4 regions of the Paenarthrobacter sp. GQ52 genome follow, and region 2 is predicted to be linked to each of the others. Evidence: riboswitches for the same ligand, from Rfam matches in the RefSeq annotation. Region 2 holds a riboswitch; each other region holds the start of a gene.

Region 1 (4,412 bases), on a different contig from region 2:
ACTGATGTCCGTTTGCACCGGAACAGGCGGGATGGTTTTGAAACCCTTGCGCCGTGGCTTTAGTCGGGAAACAGCAAGGTCCTGGGCTGCGAGGAGAAGCTGCGCGGCGTCTGGTTCTTTACGGCGGGTGCGGGTTGCCGGAACGTACCCCGGCACCCAGACGCCAGCCGACATCAGCAGGGTGCGGGCCTCGGAAAGGACCTGGTCGGGAGGGCCGTCCAAGAGGACGCCGCCGGCAGCATTCCCGGTCCCTGCGTCCGTGCTGGATCCTGCGGCCGACCCTGGCTGCAAGACCACAATCCTGTCCACCAGGTCTTTCCACACGGACACACGGTGTTCCACCACAACCAGCGTGGCGCCGGTCTTGTCCAGGCATCGCCCAACAGCATCACGGACCTCCAGCACCCCTGCAGGATCCAAGTTGGCCGTTGGTTCGTCCAACAGGATCAGCCCGGGCCGCATCGCCAAAATGCCCGCAAGCGCAAGGCGCTGCTTCTGACCGCCTGAGAGCGCCGCCGTCGGGTGATCCAACGCCAGACCTCCGCCGGCAGCGGTACGCAACCCGACGTCGTCGAGCGCTTCATGGACACGGGACCAAATCTCGTCCCGCGGCACGGCAAGGTTCTCTGCACCGAAGGCAACGTCGTCGCCAACCCTCGACAAAACCACCTGCGTCTCGGGGTCCTGCTGCATCAGTCCCGCGCGTCCACGCTGCTCGCGGGGCGCCACGCCGTCGATCAGCAGGGAGCCGGTCTCATCCGAGTCATCTTCCTCATCCCCCAGCACCCCGGCGAGGGCATGAAGGAGCGTGGATTTGCCGGCACCCGAAGGTCCGAGCAGCAGTACGCGCTCCCCGGGTTCGATCCGAAGGTCGAGGCCCTGAATGGCAGCTTGGGCACGGCCGGCATGCCGCCAACCCCAGCCCTCGGCTGAGATGGCGGCAGGCCTCACCGTGCCGCTTTGCGTGGCCGACATCAGCTGAAGACGGGCTCCGAAGCGGCCTTGCGCGAGGCGAAGGAACTCAGCACGCCGGTCTTGGCCAGGCCGCGTGTCGCCACCCAGGAGAGTGCGCCCGCGATGATTGCGCCGGAAATTGTGGTGAAGGTGATGTAGGCCAGCTTGTCGACGGCTTCATAGGCGATGTTCCAACCCCACGGGAGGAAGGAGTCGTTCAGGCCGCAGAAGAGGCCCGCGCCCGCACCGGCGAGGAGGGCAGTGGGCAGGTTGAACTTCTTGTACCGGACGGCGGCAAAGATGAGTTCCGCGCCCAGGCCCTGCAGAACGCCGGAGATGAGCACGGTGGTGCCGTACTGCGAACCCAGGATGAGCTCACCGGTGGCGGCAACAGTCTCACAGAACAGGGCTGCACCCGGCTTGCGGATAATGAGCATGCCCAGGACCGCGGGGATCATCCAGCCGCCGGCAATCAGGCCGGTGAGAGGCGGATACGTCGCGTTCATGGGGATGGATACCAGTGCGGCGCCTTGGGACCATGCCCAGAAGATCACGCCTCCCGCGATGGCGATCAAGGCCGCCACAACGATGTCTACAACACGCCAGTTATAACTGGTCTTCTTCACGTTTACCGTGGTCATTTTCTGCCTCCTGAGGTTACAGGAGGGGAAAGTGCTCCCCGGAATCCGGCTGGCCTGCGCCGCCCGGATCCGGACACTCTGAGAAGCTCGACTCCCTTGCGCCGGTACTAACCGGATCAGGTTCGAGGGTCTGCGGCTGTCCGCACTCTCAGCGCCCTCGCGTCTCCTGCATCTCTGCAGAGTCCGACGGCGGCGCTCCCCTGTCGTTATCAAATCTGCCCTGATGGGCTGGTTCAGTTTACACCTGAGTCTGTGGCGGGTGTTGGTCTGTTGCCGGCAGGCGGTCACAATCGGCAGTGGTGGTGCGTTGCGAGGCCCGCTCTGCACGCTTACCCCACACCATTCCCTGCACACCAGGCCTCACAACGAGACGGGGGCGCGTTGCGAGGCCCACTCAGCACCCTTATCCCACACCATTCCCTGCACACCAGGCCCCACAACGAGACGGGGGCGCGTTGCGAGGCCCGCTCTGCACCCATCCCCCACGCCATTCCCTGCACACCAGGCCTCACAACGAGACCTGAGAGAATGAACCAGCAGAATCCACCGCGGCAAAGGGGCACCTTCATGACTGACCTTCCCCAGCAAGACCTCCCCCTTCCCACAGAAGTGCCCCAGCCGCGCCTGGCCGCGAGCGTCATCCTCCTCCGTGACGCCCCGGGCGGACTCGAAGCCTTTGTCCAGCACAGGGTGAGCACCATGGACTTCGCCGCCGGCATGGTGGTCTTCCCCGGTGGGCGGGTGGATGCCGCGGACGAGTCCGGCTGGGACTACCCCTCGGACCTGCTTCAACGCCACGCGGCGGACTGGCAGCAGAGCTCCATCTGCAGTGGCGCGGGCGAAGCCACCAAGAACGCCGGAACGGTGCTTTCCGCCGCAATCCGTGAAGTCAAGGAGGAAGCCGGGCTCAGCATCGATGCCTCTGACCTCCGCCCGTGGGCCAACTGGATCACACCGACAGACATGCCCAAGCGATTCGACACCTACTTTTTTGTTGCCAAGCCCTCCCCGGGGGCCGAACCCCGGCACCAGACCACGGAGGCCTGGCAATCGCTGTGGATGCCGGTAGCGGACATTCTTGCGGCGGAGGCCGCGGGCACCCTGAAGCTGATGCCGCCCACGTACTACCTGCTCAAAGAAATCGCCGGGTTCGCCACAGTGGATGTTCTTTGGTCGGCCGAACACGATGTTGTTCCGGTTCTGGCACCTGTCGGCTCCATGGCTGCGTTCCTCAAGGAGCGGGAAAACCGCCGCTAGCGCTTGGAACGAGCTGGAGCCGGTTAGGCTGGGAGCATGAACCTCTTCTTCAAGCTGATCGGCGCCGGTGTAAGTCTCGGAGCAGGCTTCGTAGGTACCAAACTTGTCAACAAAGGGTGGGAAAAGGCCACGGGCAACAAGCCACCCTTGGGCAACGACGACATGGAATCGAGTCTTCGCTCGGCCCTGACTTTCGCGCTGATTTCAGCCTTCGTCAGCACACTCATCCAGGTCCTGGCGAGCAGGGGCACGCAGCGCGCCATTGCACGCTTCGCCAAGACCCACGACATCGTCTAGGCAACCGCACCACAACACAACGCCGGGATCACCCATAAGGGTAGTCCCGGCGTTCGTTGTTTCTGCTGCTCCTAGCGCTGGCTCCCGGGCTCTTGCCCCGCGGCCGCCCGCTGCACAACCGCTTCAAGTTCATCCTTGGTGAGCATTTCGCGATGCCCGTGCTTGGTGCGGTAGGCGGAGCGGCCCACCATGTGAGCGGAAACCGGGGCCGTCAGGAGCTGGAAAATCCACGCCACCAGAAGGACTGGCCATACCCACCAGGTCCGCATCTGGAGGCCGATCGCAGCCAGCATGAGGAACAACCCCAGAACCTGCGGCTTGGTGGCCGCGTGCATGCGGCTCATGAGGTCCGGAAATCTCAACAAGCCAATAGCGGCGCCGAGGGACATCAGTGCGCCCACCACCAGGAACAGTGCAGTGACGGCGTCGATCACAAAATCCAAGCCGGTGGCATCAGGACTCATTGCTCTGCTCCCTCCGTTCGGCTACGAACCGGGCCACGGTCACCGAGCCAATGAACCCGATCACCGCGAGGGCCACCAGCAGCATCAAGTTGTTAAGGTGCTTGTTCATTGCCATGTCGATTGCCAGGGCGGCACCCAGGATCGCCAGCAAGACATCCGATGCCAGAACCCTATCCAGCAAGGACGGACCGATCGCGATCCGGACAATTGCCCCTGCCGCGGCGAGGCTAAGGATTACAGCCGTTGCCACGAGAACGATTTCCTTCATAGCGTTGCCCCTTCCATTCCCGGGCGCTGTTCTGCATTGAGGGCTGCGACTTCTTCGCGCGTGCCCATGATGCGGATCAATCTCGCCTCAATGACTTGGGTTTCCTCGCGGATCTTGTCGATGTCCGCTTCCTCATAAATGTTGAGCGCGTGCAGGTACAGCGTGGACGTTGAGCGGTCCACTTCCACCACCAGTGAACCCGGGATCAACGAGATCACGTGCCCGGTGGCTGTCACCATCAGGTCTGAATGGCTCCGCAACGGAACGGCGACGACGGCGCTACGCACCGTGGGTCCTTTGGCTACAGCCAGGTACAGAACCAGGAAGCTCGCTGCCACCACTTTGCCGAGGAACATCAGAGCGAAGGGAATAGCGCGCAGAATGTTGAACCTGCCACTGAGCTCCACGGGCGGGAGGTAGAACAGTTTGGCCACCAGCACGGCGATCAGGGCACCGAACAACAGGTTGCCCGGGCTGAAGTCCCGCCACAGCGCGCCCCACACGATGACCAACCAGACGAGGAGCGGCAAC
Region 2 (4,412 bases):
GGGCCGGACCCGAACGAAACACGACACTGCGGCGCTCACCAAGGCGTTGCGGCTTTAGGGCCTTAAGCCCGCGAGATGGCAGTTAACACCAATGGCCAAGCTTGGGATTGGTGTTAACTGCCATCTCGGCTCTTTACGACGCCGGATACCGCTCAGGCTGCGCAGCTGCGCCTACCCTTGCGGCCGCTTCGCTCACAGCGGTAGCAGCCGCAACGTCACGTTTGGTCACTTGGCCGCCCGCATCGTGGGACACGTAGCGGAGAAAAACCCTGTTGTAGCGCCACTCCAGATCCGGATGATGATTTTGGTCCTCGGCGATCTCTCCAACCGCGGCGATGAGCGCTAGCGCGTCCGCCGCCGTCGAGGTTTTATATACGGTCACCAAGCCACCTTGGTACTTCCAGTCCGGAAGGTCCCCGAGGGCATCATTGATGGCTGCTTCAGTCAGTTGGTCTTCCGTGCCTGCCATGACTGCTCTTTCATCAGAGGAACTCTGCCCGGCCCTCCATCGCCGAGGATGCGAGCGCGTGCTCCCGCCGCGGGATCCGGCCCGCCTGCTTGGCCAGCCTACCGGCGATCACAGCGTGTTTGAAGGCCTCGCCCATCTGCACCGGGTTCTGCGCCCGCGTTACGGCGGTGGCAAGCAGGACGGCGTCGCAGCCCAGTTCCATGGCAAGGGCAGCATCGGAGGCCGTCCCGATCCCGGCATCCAGGACCACGGGTACGGAGGCCCGGGACACGATGAGCTCAATGTTGTGGGGGTTCAGGATGCCAAGGCCCGTCCCGATGGGCGATCCCAAGGGCATCACGGCTGTTGCACCCAGGTTCTCGAGCCTGAGCGCGAGTACGGGATCGTCATTGGTGTAAGCGAATACCTTGAAGCCTCGGTTCACCAGCTGCTCCGTTGCATCCACCAGTTCGACGGCGTCTGGAAGGAGCGTGTGTTCGTCCGCGATGACTTCCAGCTTCACCCAATCGGTCTCAAGTGCTTCCCGGGCCAGTTCAGCAGTCATCACGGCGTCCTTGGCCGTGAAACAACCAGCAGTATTGGGTAGCACGCGGATGTCATGGTCCACCAGCAGCTGGAACAGCGAGCCCGTTTCGGCGGGTGAATAGCGACGCATCGCCACCGTGGTGAGCTCGGTCCCCGAAGCGAGGAGCGCTGCTCCCAAGCCATCGAGGCTCGGCGCGCCTCCGGTACCCATGATGAGGCGGGAACCGAATTCGACGCCGTCGATCACCAGTGCGTCGGTGCGAACGTCAACGTTTGCTGTTGTCATGATTAGCCTCCCTGGACTGCTGTTACGAGTTCAAGTTCGTCTCCGTCGGAGAGCGCTGTCACGGCCCATTGGCTGCGCGGCACGACCTCGGAATTGCGTGCGACAGCGACTCCCAGCTTGCCGCCGTCGGCCGCTTGTCCGCGAGGGTCCAAGGCGCGACCGGTGACGGCGGTGACGAGGGTACTGACGGATGCGTCGTCAGAGACTGCGTGGTCGGTTCCGTTCACTTTGATGTTCATGCTGTTTCCTTGGTGGTGGTTCGGGCTGCTGGTGTAAGTGCTCGGGCAACAGGGGCGTTGCCCGCGAAACGATGGGGCAGGAAGGGGGCCCACCGGGAGTCCGTGGAGCCTTTGAGGAGTTCCCCCACGATCTTGGCGGCCACCGGAGTCAGGAGGACTCCGTGGCGGAAGAATCCTGTGGCAACCACCAGGCCGTCGATGTCACCGTTGGAAACACCGACCCGTCCGAGCAGTGGAGCGTTGTCCGGAGTTCCGGGCCGGGCGCGGGCGGTTGCTTCAAGGAGTTCCAGTTCAGCCACTGCGGGGACCAATACTTGGGCGTCCCTCAGCAATTGGTAAACGCCACCCGCCGAGACCGCGTTGGAAGAGGCTGACAACCCGTCTTCGCGTTGCGTGGCTCCAATCACCACAGTTCCGTCGTCCCGGGGCACGATGTAAACCGGTACCCCGCGAACCATCCCGCGAATCGTTGATGTGACCAAGGGCCGCAAGTGATCGGGGACGCGAAGCCGGAGGATGTCCCCGTAGACCGGCCTTACGGGAAGCGTGAGGCCCTCAGGGAGACCGGAGAGTTGGGACGCCCCGAGCCCGTTGGCCACCACCGTTTCTCCGGCGTGAACGGTGACTCCTGAGTCCAGTGCCACGCCTGTGACACGCCCGCCTTCCCACAGCAAACCGCGCGCCCTGGAAGCAATGGCGAATCCGTCATCGGCTCCCGACACCCAGGAACTGTCATTGGGCGAATGGGCTGCCAGTCCTGCCAGGAGGCATGCCGCGAGTTTCCTTGGATCGACTTGGTGGTCGGCAGGTATATCGAAAGCACAGGAGATCTGCGGGCTGAGGAGCGGCTCACGCTGCCTCGCGTCCCGCAGAGCGATAGGTTCGACTTCCAGGCCAGCCGCAAGCTGGACCGACCTTAAGTCTGCGAGCGCCCGGCGGTCGGCTGCGTCGGCACCCACGGCGAGGGTCGGCGTCGTGCGATATCCGTTGTCCTCCGCGCCTTTATGCAGGCCGTCCACGAAGGAGGGCCAGAGCTGGGAAGACTCAAGCATTAACTCAAGAAGGTCTTCTTCCTGGTAATGGAGTTCGCTGACGGGTGCAAGCATGCCTGCCGCTGCGAAGGACGCGCCGGAAGCGGGAGCGGGGTCGATCAGCGCAACTGAACGGCCCAATCGCCGGGCTTCGTGAGCGATGCCGAGGCCGATGACGCCGCCACCAATGACGGCAACGTCTGCCTGGAGGCGGGTATGGCGGGAATCTGCCATTCGTTTCCTTCCCTACGCCGGTACTAGCCGGATCAGGTCAAGCGGTCGGCGCTGAAGCCCTCTCAGCCGGACAGTCATATGACGAATGTCGCGGCTCCCGCAGTACGAGCCCAGTTTAGAGGAACTACTCTGGTTCCCATGACTCAGCCTGACGCTCTTGCCTCCGCCCGCCTTTACCTGTGCACCGATGCCCGTAAGGAGCAGGGCGATTTTGAGGACTTTGTGGACGCCGCTTTCGAAGGCGGTGTGGACATCATCCAACTCCGCGACAAGACGCTGGAAGCTGCCGAGGAACTGGAGATGTTGACCGTCCTGCGGAGCGTCGCACAACGGCACGGACGGCTTTGGGCGGTCAACGACCGGGCCGATGTTGCCAGCATTTCCGGGGCTCCCGTCTTCCACATCGGGCAAAAGGACCTGCCCCTGACTGCAGCCCGGACCCTCCTGCCGAACGCCACCGGCATAGGCCTCTCCACCCACACAACCGAACAAATCGATGCCGCTGTGGCCACCTCCCAAGGGCCCCTGGGACTGGACTATTTCTGCGTGGGTCCGGTCTGGGCAACACCCACCAAACCCGGTCGCGCTGCTGTCGGTTTGGACCTGGTCACATATGCCGCAGAAGCGGTCAAGCGCTCGGGCGACGGTGTGACCCTCCCTTGGTTCGCCATTGGTGGCATCGATCTCAGCAACGTTGAACAGGTTGTGAAAGCGGGCGCCGGCCGGATCGTGGTGGTCCGCGCCATCACAGCGGCACCGGACCCGACGGCGGCGGCCAAGTCGCTGCTGGAAGCCTTGGATTCCGTCTAGGGAAGCCGGAGGTTCCGCGCGATCCGCGGGCTAGGCGGTCAGGCCGAGGCCAGTCATCCGGCGGGCGTGCTTTTCGGCGAGCTCCGTCGTCAGCCTTTTCGCCGCGGCACGCGTGTCCCCGCCGCTTTTCAGCATCGGCCCCAGCAGGGGGTGTTCCATGCCCACGCGTTGCGCCTGCGTCAGCGCTTCCCCCACCAAGCGGCGGCCCCACAGCGCCAATCGCGAAGCGAGGCGCGGGTCATCTGCCAAGGCCCGCCTGAGCAGGACGCGAAGGACTTCCGTGGCCTGATCGGGTGAAGCAACGCGCTCAACGAAATGCTGCGTTGTCGGGTCGAGGAACATCGAGACAGCCCTATAGAAATCCGATGACACAGTATCGATGACATAGGCCTTCATCACGGATTCGAACCAGTCCCCCGGCTTGGTGCGCTCGTGGAAGTGATCGAAGGAGCGCTGAAACGGCAGCATGGCACGTTCGGGATCCAGACCCATCTCCGACAGGCGGTCGTTGAGGAGGGCGAAGTTTCCGTAGGCCCCCACTGCGATCTTCGCGAGCACTGACCTGTCGTGAAGCGTGGGTGCATAGCGGGAATCCAGGGAGAGCCGCCCGAAGGCGGACAGTTCGCCATACGCCATGGCTCCAAGCAACTCCGCTGAGAGTTGCCCGGCATAGGCTGCGGCGTCCGGGGAAGTGCCCATGATCCAAGACTATCGGCCCATTTCGGGCTAACCTGATTTTCGTGTCACATCATCGGATTGCGCCCAACGTCGACGACTCGTCGGACCAGCTCGCCTCGGCCCTCGCCGCCCTAAGGACG
Region 3 (4,412 bases), on a different contig from region 2:
ATAGCCGGGGGCGATATCGGTAACCAGCGGCCCCAACGTGTAGAACGGCGCACCCTTGCAGAGTTCCTGCTGACGCTCCACATTTTCCCGCACCAGATGGAAGGGAATGTGCCCGGGTCCCTCCACCATGACCTGGACGTCGAAATCCCACGCCCGCTGCGTCAGCTCCGCGAGCGTATCAAGCTCGGCGAACTGCGCGGCGTCGTTGGCGTCGGCGATGGAACCCGGGCGGAGACCGTCACCCAGGGAGAATGCGACATCGTATTTGGCGAAGATTTCGCACAACTCGTCAAAGTGCGTGTAGAGGAAGTTCTCCTGGTGGTGTGCCAGGCACCATCCGGCCATAATCGATCCGCCGCGGGAAACGATGCCCGTGACGCGGTTGGCGGTCAAGGGCACGTACCTCAGCAGAACGCCAGCGTGGATGGTCATATAGTCCACACCCTGCTCGCATTGCTCGATCACGGTATCGCGGAAGATCTCCCACGTCAGCTGGTTGGCCTCCCCGTTTACCTTCTCAAGTGCCTGGTAAATAGGCACTGTTCCGATCGGAACGGGCGAGTTGCGGATGATCCACTCGCGAGTGGTGTGGATGTCATCTCCGGTGGAGAGGTCCATCACCGTGTCAGCGCCCCACTGGGCTGCCCACTGCAGTTTGTCCACTTCCTCTGCAATGGAGCTGGTGACTGCCGAGTTGCCGATGTTGGCGTTGATCTTGACCAAGAATGCCTTGCCAATGATCATCGGCTCGGATTCAGGGTGGTTGATGTTGTTCGGAATAATTGCCCTTCCCGCGGCGACTTCGCTGCGGACCAGCTCAACGTCACAGTTCTCCCGCAACGCAACGAACTGCATCTCCGGAGTCACGACGCCTTGTTTCGCGTAGTGCATTTGCGTGACGGTCTTACCCGCGACGGCGCGGCGCGGCACCGGTTGCGCACCCTTCCACTCCGCTGACGCGGCTCCACGCCGAACCGCGGACTTACCGTCGTCGAGCAGGTTCCTTTCCCGCCCCGAATAAGCCTCCGTGTCTCCGCGGGATTCGATCCATGGTGCACGGAAAGGCTCCAGGCCCACCACGGGATCGCTTCCGGGGCCCGCTGTTCGGTATACCTGCAGAGGTTTGTTTGCTTGCCCATTGGGAGAAGGCTCCAAGGCGATCTCCGTGACGGGGACCCGTATGCCGTTACCTGGGTCTTCCAGCCAAGCCAACGAATGGGACTTCAGGGATTGCGTTACAGTTTCCGCCGTATTTTGGACAGTATTCGTCTGGTTTTGGGCAGGGCTGTGCTGTGTTTCTGTGGTGCTCAAGGGAATACTCACTTCCTTCGCCGGCATTACCCGGACAGGTTCAACGGTCGCAGACTGCGTCAGTCCGATCTCAGCCCCTGCAGGGGCCCCCGTGTGGTCGTAGACGAAGCTACCACAGCTCCCGGCGGGCTCCCAGTCACATGCAGGCACCAGGCTCCAGCACGCCGCCCCGCTACGCTTTTGCCATGGCCAACATCATCGAATTCAGCGGACCTGCGCTCGTATCGGCAGACGAAGAGCGCCATGGGCTGTGGTCCGTAGACGGCATACTGACGTTTGAGCGTCCCGGTGCGACGCCGGACAGGATATTGGATGGCTGGGTCCTGCCAGGTTTGGTTGATGCCCACTGTCACATCGGACTCGGCCTTGGAGGAGCGGTGGATGAACAGGCAACGCTCGCCCAGGCCCAAGCAGACCTCAACGCCGGAACGCTGCTGATCCGCGATTGCGGATCGCCCGCCGACACCCGCTGGGTGCAGCAACGAACGGACCTGCCGCGACTGATCAGGTCGGGTCGGCATATCGCCCGGAGCCGGCGTTATCTTCGCGGTTTGGGTCATGAAATTGAGCCGCGGGAACTAGTGGAAACGGTCCGAAAGGAAGCCCGTGACGGAGATGGCTGGGTGAAACTTGTGGGCGACTGGATCGATCGCGGCGTTGGAGACCTCGCTGCCTCGTTCCCCGCGAAGACCGTCAAGGAAGCCATTTCCGCGGCCCACGATGAGGGAGCAAGGGTCACCGCGCATTGTTTCGGTGAGGACACCATCGATGACATGCTCGACGCCAATATCGACTGCATAGAGCACGCCACCGGACTCCTTTCGCGGCACCTTCCCCGTTTGGTGGAACAGTCAGTGCCCATCGTCCCCACCCTGGTCAACATCGCTACCTTCCCGGATATCGCAGCCCAGGCAGCGCCGAAGTTTCCGGAGTACGCGGACCACATGATGCGTCTCTGGGAGCGTCGTCGCGAGCGTGTGCTGGAGGCCTTCGAAGCGGGGGTTTCCGTCTATGCCGGTACCGACGCCGGTAGCGTGATCAAACACGGCAGGATTGCGGACGAAATGATGGAACTGCACGACGCCGGCCTTCCGCCGGCGGCGGTCCTGCACGCCGCCGCCTGGGGCGCCCGTGAGTGGCTGGGAGTCGAGGGCATCAGCGAAGGCGCAAGTGCCGACGTCGTGCTTTGCAGTGACGATCCACGCCGTCATCCGGGTACCATCGCGGCGCTCAAACACGTCGTGCTCAGGGGTAATGTCGTTCGTTAGGAATAAATTGAAGCTTCAAGTAATTTAGATAGGTAAGAAGGTGCCGATGCGCGGCCACCTCAGAACCGGGAGCTTCACATGACCTCATCATTCAGCCAGGATCTTCTGCCTGCCGAACTCACCATGGGCACCGTCATGCTCAAGGTGGGCGACATGAAGGTCATGAGCGACTACTATCAGCGAGCACTTGGCCTGGAAGTCGTGGCTGAGCAGGATGGTGGCCTGTACCTCGGACGCGTAGCTAAGCCCATTGTCCACCTTGCCCCCGCTGCGGGACTGCAGATTCCCGGGCGGGGAGAGGCCGGTCTGTTCCACACAGCAATCCTGTTCCAGGATCAGCCGTCGCTGGCCGCGACTATTGCTACGGCAGCGGAGTACGAACCTCGTGCTTTCGCAGGCAGCGCCGACCACCTGGTGAGCGAAGCGTTCTACTTCACTGACCCCGAAGGCAACGGAATTGAGCTTTACTACGACAAGCCGCGTGAGCTCTGGCAGTGGGACGGCAGCAATGTTGTGATGGACAATGTGGCCTTGCCTCCGCAGCGCTTCCTCCAGCAGCACCTGAGTGAAGCTGCAGTGACGGGTCAACGCGAGGCCGCTGCCGGGATCGGGCACGTGCACTTGCAGGTGGGTGACGTCGAAACTGCGCAAAAGTTCTATGTGGAGACCCTCGGCTTCGAGCGGACCGCAGGCTGGCATGGCCAGGCGTTGTTCGTTTCCGCCGGCGGCTACCACCATCACATGGCCATGAACGTCTGGAACAGCCGCGGAGCCGGCCCCCGAAAGGACACTCTCGGACTCGGGGAGGTTCTGATCGAAGTGCCCGGAAGTGACGACGTCGCAGCGTTGGCGGATCGACTGAAGGTTGCAGGAGTGCAGCATCAGCACACCGGGGCCGAGCTTCAGTTTAAGGACCCTTGGCGGAACAAGCTGCGGGTTGCCGTCCGCTAGCAGCTTGCCGCTTCTCCTGCACTAGGCTGGGCAGTGACGGCACGGAGCCATTCGGATTCGTGCCGCCGCCCCGTCAGCACGAAGGAATGAGAGTACTCTCCATGGGCTTTGCCGAAATTTTTGTAGCCACCCACGATGAAGCACTCAAGCGGGCAGCTGCCCTTGAAAAGGGTGCCGATGTAACCGGCCCCGCCGTGAGGATCGAGGGAATCACCGACTTCGAGGTGGAGCAGTTGGGCGACCTCGCAGGACAAGCTGTCCACGCCGCCGGAGCTGACTATGAGCTTGCCCTGGTTGATGTCACCAGTGATGCCCTTCTTGGGGTTCCTGAAGCCATGGTGAGGGCGTTGGCCGAACTGCTCACCTATGAAAGCGAAGGCGACGCGAACGTCCTCGATGACGTGGCTGCTGCCTGGGCCGCGCAGGACGATATGCCGTTTGATGCAGCCCGATCGCGCCAGTATGTCCAGCAGTTGGCCGCCCTCGCCACGGATGTCGAAAAGGCGGAACGCTCCGGACTCTTCGTCTGGTCTGAATGATGCATTGACGCGGACCATGCGGCACGTTTTATTCGGGGGAGTGGGCAAGAACACGCCGCTCGACGTGGGCTGAGTCGTATTTGCTCCGGGCATCTGGCACAATAGACAGGTACTCGATCGGTGCGGCCCCTCTCTCCGTGCTCGTATCTTGTCCTTCGAACCGTCAAGTATGGCCCGCCCCACGGGTGCAAAACGTCGGGTTCACCTCGTTTCAGAAACAGGAGTGACCACAAAAGTGGCCGTAAAGATTCGCCTTAAGCGCTTCGGTAAGATGCGCGCACCGTACTACCGCATTGTCGTCATGGATGCCCGCGCCAAGCGCGATGGCCGTGCCATTGAAGAA
Region 4 (4,412 bases), on a different contig from region 2:
GCAGGACTGAGTGAAAGCATCCATCATCGCAGTCCGCTCCGTGCCGGAAGCCGCGACGGCCGCGGCAGCAGTGAAGTTGATCGCTTTCCGCGTTGCCGCCGCGAAATCCTCGTCGGCATAGGTCTTCAACCAGTCCGCATATGCGTGGTCCGCCGGCGCGCCGGCGTCTACGTATGCCGTATGAAGCTGCTGACCCACCTCCGCGTACAACCAATAACAGGGCAGGATCGCCGCCAGCACCACGGCGTAGCTGCCGGCGGCGGATGTTGCCAGTAAATGGTCCACGTAGGACTTGGTAACCGGTCCGGTTGCCGTGGAGGCTTCGCGCGTGCTCAACCAGTTCCTGTGCAACTCCGATTCAACCTCCAGGCACTGCTGTGATGCCTTTGCCCAGAACAGTTGTTCTTCCTCCGTGGGCGCCAAGGCGCCCGCACGTGCCAGGACCCTCGAATACCCATTGAGATAGATGGCGTCCTGGGCAAGGTAGTAATTGAAGTCACGTTCCGGCAGCTCGCCGGATTGAAGTCCTTGAATAAACGGGAGCCCGTAAATCGCTTCGAGTTCGGGGACGGCTTCGTTCCACATCGCCGCAGCGAAAGCGCCCGGCGTGGATGCCTGCTGGAAGTGGTGGAAGTGGTTCACGGGCCCGTTGCCTTGACCCACGTGCAGGCTGTCAGAGGCCTGCAATGCCCCTAGCAACCACGGCTTGACTTCCCGCAATGAAACTTCCCAGTCACCGGTTCGTGCCTGGACTGTGGCCAAGGCGGAAGACAGAGAGCACCCGGTACCGTGGCTATTCCGCGTTGCAACCCGGGGACCTGCCACTGCGACCACGTCCTGAGACAGCAGCCCGCTCGTGTTCACCAGCGCATCCGGGCACTCCGGCCCTGGCAGGTGGCCACCCTTGACCAGGACCGTGTTTCCGTACTCCGCTGCCAGCCGTTTGCCCTGGTCCAGCGCCGAAGCCCAGTCAGTTGCCTCGGGCTCCCCCAGCAACATGGCCAGTTCAGGAAGGTTCGGCGTAATGAGGTGGGCCAAAGGCAGCAGCGAACGCAATGCCTTCTCAGCAGACTCCCGCAGCAGCCGGTCACCACTGGTGGCCACCATCACCGGATCAAGGACCACGACGGCGGGACTCACCTCTTCGAGCCAGCCCCGGACCTCGTTGATGACGGCTGCGTCGCCGAGCATTCCGATCTTGACGGCGTCAATGGTGATGTCGGCACTAATGGCTTCCAGTTGCTGACGCAGGAAGTGCGCGGGAGGGACGTGGACGGCACTGACCTCCCTGGTGTTTTGCGCGGTGAGGGCCGTGATGGCAGCCATGCCATACCCGCCAAAAGCGGCGATGCTCTTCAGGTCCGCCTGGATTCCGGCACCACCTGAAGGGTCCGAGCCGGCAATGCTCAGAATGCGCGGGGTTGGACGGCCCGAAGCCGGAGCGTCGAGGGGGTACACCGATGAATGTGATGATGCAGTCATGAGGACATCCCTTCGCCGGTGCTAACCGGACAGGTTCAACGGGTTTGGATCTCAGCCTGGCCCAACGCCCGGCACCCCGTGTCAGTCCCCAAGCGTAGCCGGGAAGCAACGCGCCGCGGGAACCGGGCCACACCGACGCCCGGATGTGACTCTGAACGTAGCCTGTGCTTGGCTTGCCGAGCGGACGCAAAAGGACCCCGCACTACCCGCCGTTTGGCAGATAGCGCAGGGCCCTCTTCAACTTATTCGCCGCGATTAGAGCTCGGAAGCAGGAACTCCAACGCCGAGGATGATGGGCTCATCTTTTGGTGCCTTCTTGGCCGGTTCCACAGGCGCCTTGGCCTCGTGGGCCGAACCCCGGGTGGCCGACGCTGTCGCCTCATGGTGTTCAACGCTGGTTTCATTGGCCGCGCCCTGGGCCCTGCTGGCACTCCGGTTACGGCGACCACGACGACCACGCGAGGCTGAAGCAGCCTCGGGGTCTTCCTCAGCAGTCCTTGCCGGAGAAGCAGCCTTCGGGGCTGCAACCGGAGCGGCTTCCTGCTCGGGTGCCGGAGCCGCACCGAGGTGCGAAAACGCTTCGGCCAGCAGATCCAGGCTCATGGCAGGCTTGGCTGCCTGCGGTTCCTCGTGGTGCTCAACGAACGGCAAGGCAACTTCTTCCCCGCCGAAGCGCAGCACGGGAGTAGATCTTGCTTCCTGGACTGCTGCTTCCCTGCTTGCAGCATCGCGGGCTGAAGTCCCTGCTTCGCCGCTGCCTGCTTCACTACTGGCGGCGGTGCCGGCTGTAGGGCTTGCGTCCGGCTCGTGCCGGCCTGCCGCCCGCGCTTCCTCCTCTGCACGGTGAACTTCGTCGTCGTGCAGGTGTGCGGCGTGCGCTGCAGCGGCAATCGTCGCCAGGGCGGCCCTGGTTGCCTCGGCTTTGGCTATCCGGGCAGGATCCTGCGGTTCAGCCGTGGTGGATGCTGCGGCCGGGGCGGACGTGGTGGTGTGGACCTGCGCGGGAGCTTCGGCAACAGCCGGTCCCCCGCCCTTGCCGCGGCGGCGTTTGCGTTCGGTCCGCGCAGCAGGCTGCTGCGCTTCCGTATGCGGGCGGTGATGTTCAGCAGCCACCACGTTGGCGCGTCGGTGCTCAACGGGCTCGTCGTGCGTGACGACACCTCGGCCAGCGCAGTGCTCGCACTGCTCACCGAAGACCTCAAGGAGGCCGGTACCCATGCGCTTGCGCGTCATCTGGACCAGGCCCAGCGACGTTACTTCGGCCACCTGGTGCTTGGTGCGGTCCCGGCCGAGGCACTCCACCATGCGGCGGAGGACGAGGTCGCGGTTGGATTCAAGGACCATGTCAATGAAGTCAATGACGATAATGCCGCCGATATCGCGCAGACGAAGCTGGCGAACAACTTCTTCGGCCGCTTCCAGGTTGTTCTTGGTGACGGTTTCTTCAAGGTTTCCGCCACTGCCGGTGAACTTGCCGGTGTTGACGTCCACCACAGTCATGGCCTCGGTGCGGTCGATGACCAACGAACCGCCGGACGGCAGGAAGACCTTCCGCTCCAGGGCCTTGTGGATCTGCTCATCAATGCGCCAGGCGGCGAAGATGTCCTGATCCTTGGTCCACTTTTCGAGGCGGCCCACCAGATCAGGGGCAACGTATGTCACGTAAGCCTCGATGGTGTCCCAGGCGTCGTCGCCGGAGACGATCAGTTTGGAGAAGTCCTCGTTGAAGACGTCACGGACCACCTTGATGGTGAGGTCAGGTTCGCCGTAGAGCAGTTCCGGAGCCAGGACCTTGGTGGACGAGGCCTGTCCTTCGATGCCTTCCCACTGCGCACGCAGACGGTTGATGTCGTGGGTGAGCTCTTCCTCCGAAGCGCCCTCGGCTGCTGTGCGAACAATGACACCGGCGTTCTCCGGCAGGCGGTCCTTCAGGATGCGCTTGAGGCGGTTGCGCTCGACGTCGGGCAGCTTGCGTGAGATGCCGGTCATGGAACCACCGGGTACGTACACCAGGTAGCGGCCCGGCAAGGAGATCTGGCTGGTAAGGCGGGCACCCTTGTGTCCCACGGGGTCCTTGGTGACCTGGACCAGGACGGAGTCGCCGGACTTCAGGGCGTTCTCGATCCGGCGCGGCTGGCCTTCAAGGTTGACTGCGTCCCAGTTGACTTCACCGGCGTACAGGACCGCGTTACGGCCCCGTCCGATGTCCACGAACGCAGCTTCCATGGACGGCAGCACGTTCTGGACCTTGCCCAAGTACACGTTGCCGATCAGGGAGTCCTGCTGGGTCTTGGACACGAAGTGCTCAGCAAGCACACCGTCTTCCAGGACACCAATCTGTATTCTGTCGTCGCGCTGGCGGACGATCATCTGGCGGTCCACCGACTCGCGGCGGGCAAGGAACTCAGCCTCGGTGATGACCTGGCGGCGGCGTCCGGTTTCACGGGACTCGCGTCGGCGCTGCTTCTTGGCCTCCAGCCTGGTGGAGCCCTTGACGCCGGTAACGCGGTTGGAGGGTGCTGTCTCCGTGATGGGGCGCGGCGCGCGGACACGGGTGACTGTGTTGGGCGGGTCATCATCCGAGCCGCCGGTCAGTTCAAGATCCTGGTCTCCACGGCGGCGACGACGCCTGCGCCGAGACGTGACACCTTCTTCGAGGGCTTCTACTACCGGCGCTTCCTCGTCCTCGGACTCGGTGCCGTCATCGGTCTCGTTCTCGTCCCGCTCGGTTCCACGGCGGCCACGGCGGCCGCGGCTCCTGCGACGCCGGCGACTACCTGCGTCTTCCAGCTCGCCTTCAGTGGTAGTTTCGGTTTCTTCTTCGGGCTCCTCAGCCTTCTCTTCCACCGCGGCGACGCGGGGAACTGTGGTGAGGTCCGGGGCCTGGAAGATCATGGAGGTGATGGAAACCGGCTCCATGAACAGGGAGG

Evidence for each region. A riboswitch is a leader RNA that binds a small molecule or an ion and turns the genes downstream of it on or off. The one in region 2 is predicted to bind thiamine pyrophosphate.
Region 1: it holds a riboswitch for thiamine pyrophosphate, as region 2 does, so the genes downstream of both, AC6CH8_RS17640 (ECF transporter S component) here and thiO (glycine oxidase ThiO) in region 2, are expected to answer to the same signal.
Region 3: it holds a riboswitch for thiamine pyrophosphate, as region 2 does, so the genes downstream of both, thiC (phosphomethylpyrimidine synthase ThiC) here and thiO (glycine oxidase ThiO) in region 2, are expected to answer to the same signal.
Region 4: it holds a riboswitch for thiamine pyrophosphate, as region 2 does, so the genes downstream of both, thiD (bifunctional hydroxymethylpyrimidine kinase/phosphomethylpyrimidine kinase) here and thiO (glycine oxidase ThiO) in region 2, are expected to answer to the same signal.

What each region holds. Positions count from the first base shown of each region.
Region 1 is NZ_JCAXEJ010000016.1:41,936-46,347, forward strand. Features, by position in the region: gene AC6CH8_RS17635 (ABC transporter ATP-binding protein) at 1-975, opposite strand, end outside; gene AC6CH8_RS17640 (ECF transporter S component) at 975-1,595, opposite strand; TPP riboswitch at 1,671-1,807, opposite strand; gene AC6CH8_RS17645 (NUDIX hydrolase) at 2,163-2,852, shown strand; gene AC6CH8_RS17650 (DUF4235 domain-containing protein) at 2,889-3,149, shown strand; gene mnhG (monovalent cation/H(+) antiporter subunit G) at 3,221-3,613, opposite strand; gene AC6CH8_RS17660 (MrpF/PhaF family protein) at 3,603-3,881, opposite strand; gene AC6CH8_RS17665 (Na+/H+ antiporter subunit E) at 3,878-4,412, opposite strand, start outside.
Region 2 is NZ_JCAXEJ010000003.1:301,542-305,953, forward strand. Features, by position in the region: gene AC6CH8_RS06845 (hypothetical protein) at 1-58, shown strand, start outside; gene AC6CH8_RS06850 (4a-hydroxytetrahydrobiopterin dehydratase) at 134-469, opposite strand; gene AC6CH8_RS06855 (thiazole synthase) at 483-1,280, opposite strand; gene thiS (sulfur carrier protein ThiS) at 1,283-1,519, opposite strand; gene thiO (glycine oxidase ThiO) at 1,516-2,784, opposite strand; TPP riboswitch at 2,777-2,895, opposite strand; gene thiE (thiamine phosphate synthase) at 2,923-3,594, shown strand; gene AC6CH8_RS06875 (ferritin-like fold-containing protein) at 3,625-4,293, opposite strand; gene AC6CH8_RS06880 (RNB domain-containing ribonuclease) at 4,335-4,412, shown strand, end outside.
Region 3 is NZ_JCAXEJ010000014.1:61,555-65,966, reverse strand. Features, by position in the region: gene thiC (phosphomethylpyrimidine synthase ThiC) at 1-1,311, opposite strand, end outside; TPP riboswitch at 1,307-1,414, opposite strand; gene AC6CH8_RS16670 (amidohydrolase family protein) at 1,497-2,579, shown strand; gene AC6CH8_RS16665 (VOC family protein) at 2,658-3,530, shown strand; gene AC6CH8_RS16660 (hypothetical protein) at 3,617-4,069, shown strand; gene rpsP (30S ribosomal protein S16) at 4,305-4,412, shown strand, end outside.
Region 4 is NZ_JCAXEJ010000009.1:61,566-65,977, reverse strand. Features, by position in the region: gene thiD (bifunctional hydroxymethylpyrimidine kinase/phosphomethylpyrimidine kinase) at 1-1,482, opposite strand, end outside; TPP riboswitch at 1,473-1,571, opposite strand; gene AC6CH8_RS13560 (Rne/Rng family ribonuclease) at 1,738-4,412, opposite strand, start outside.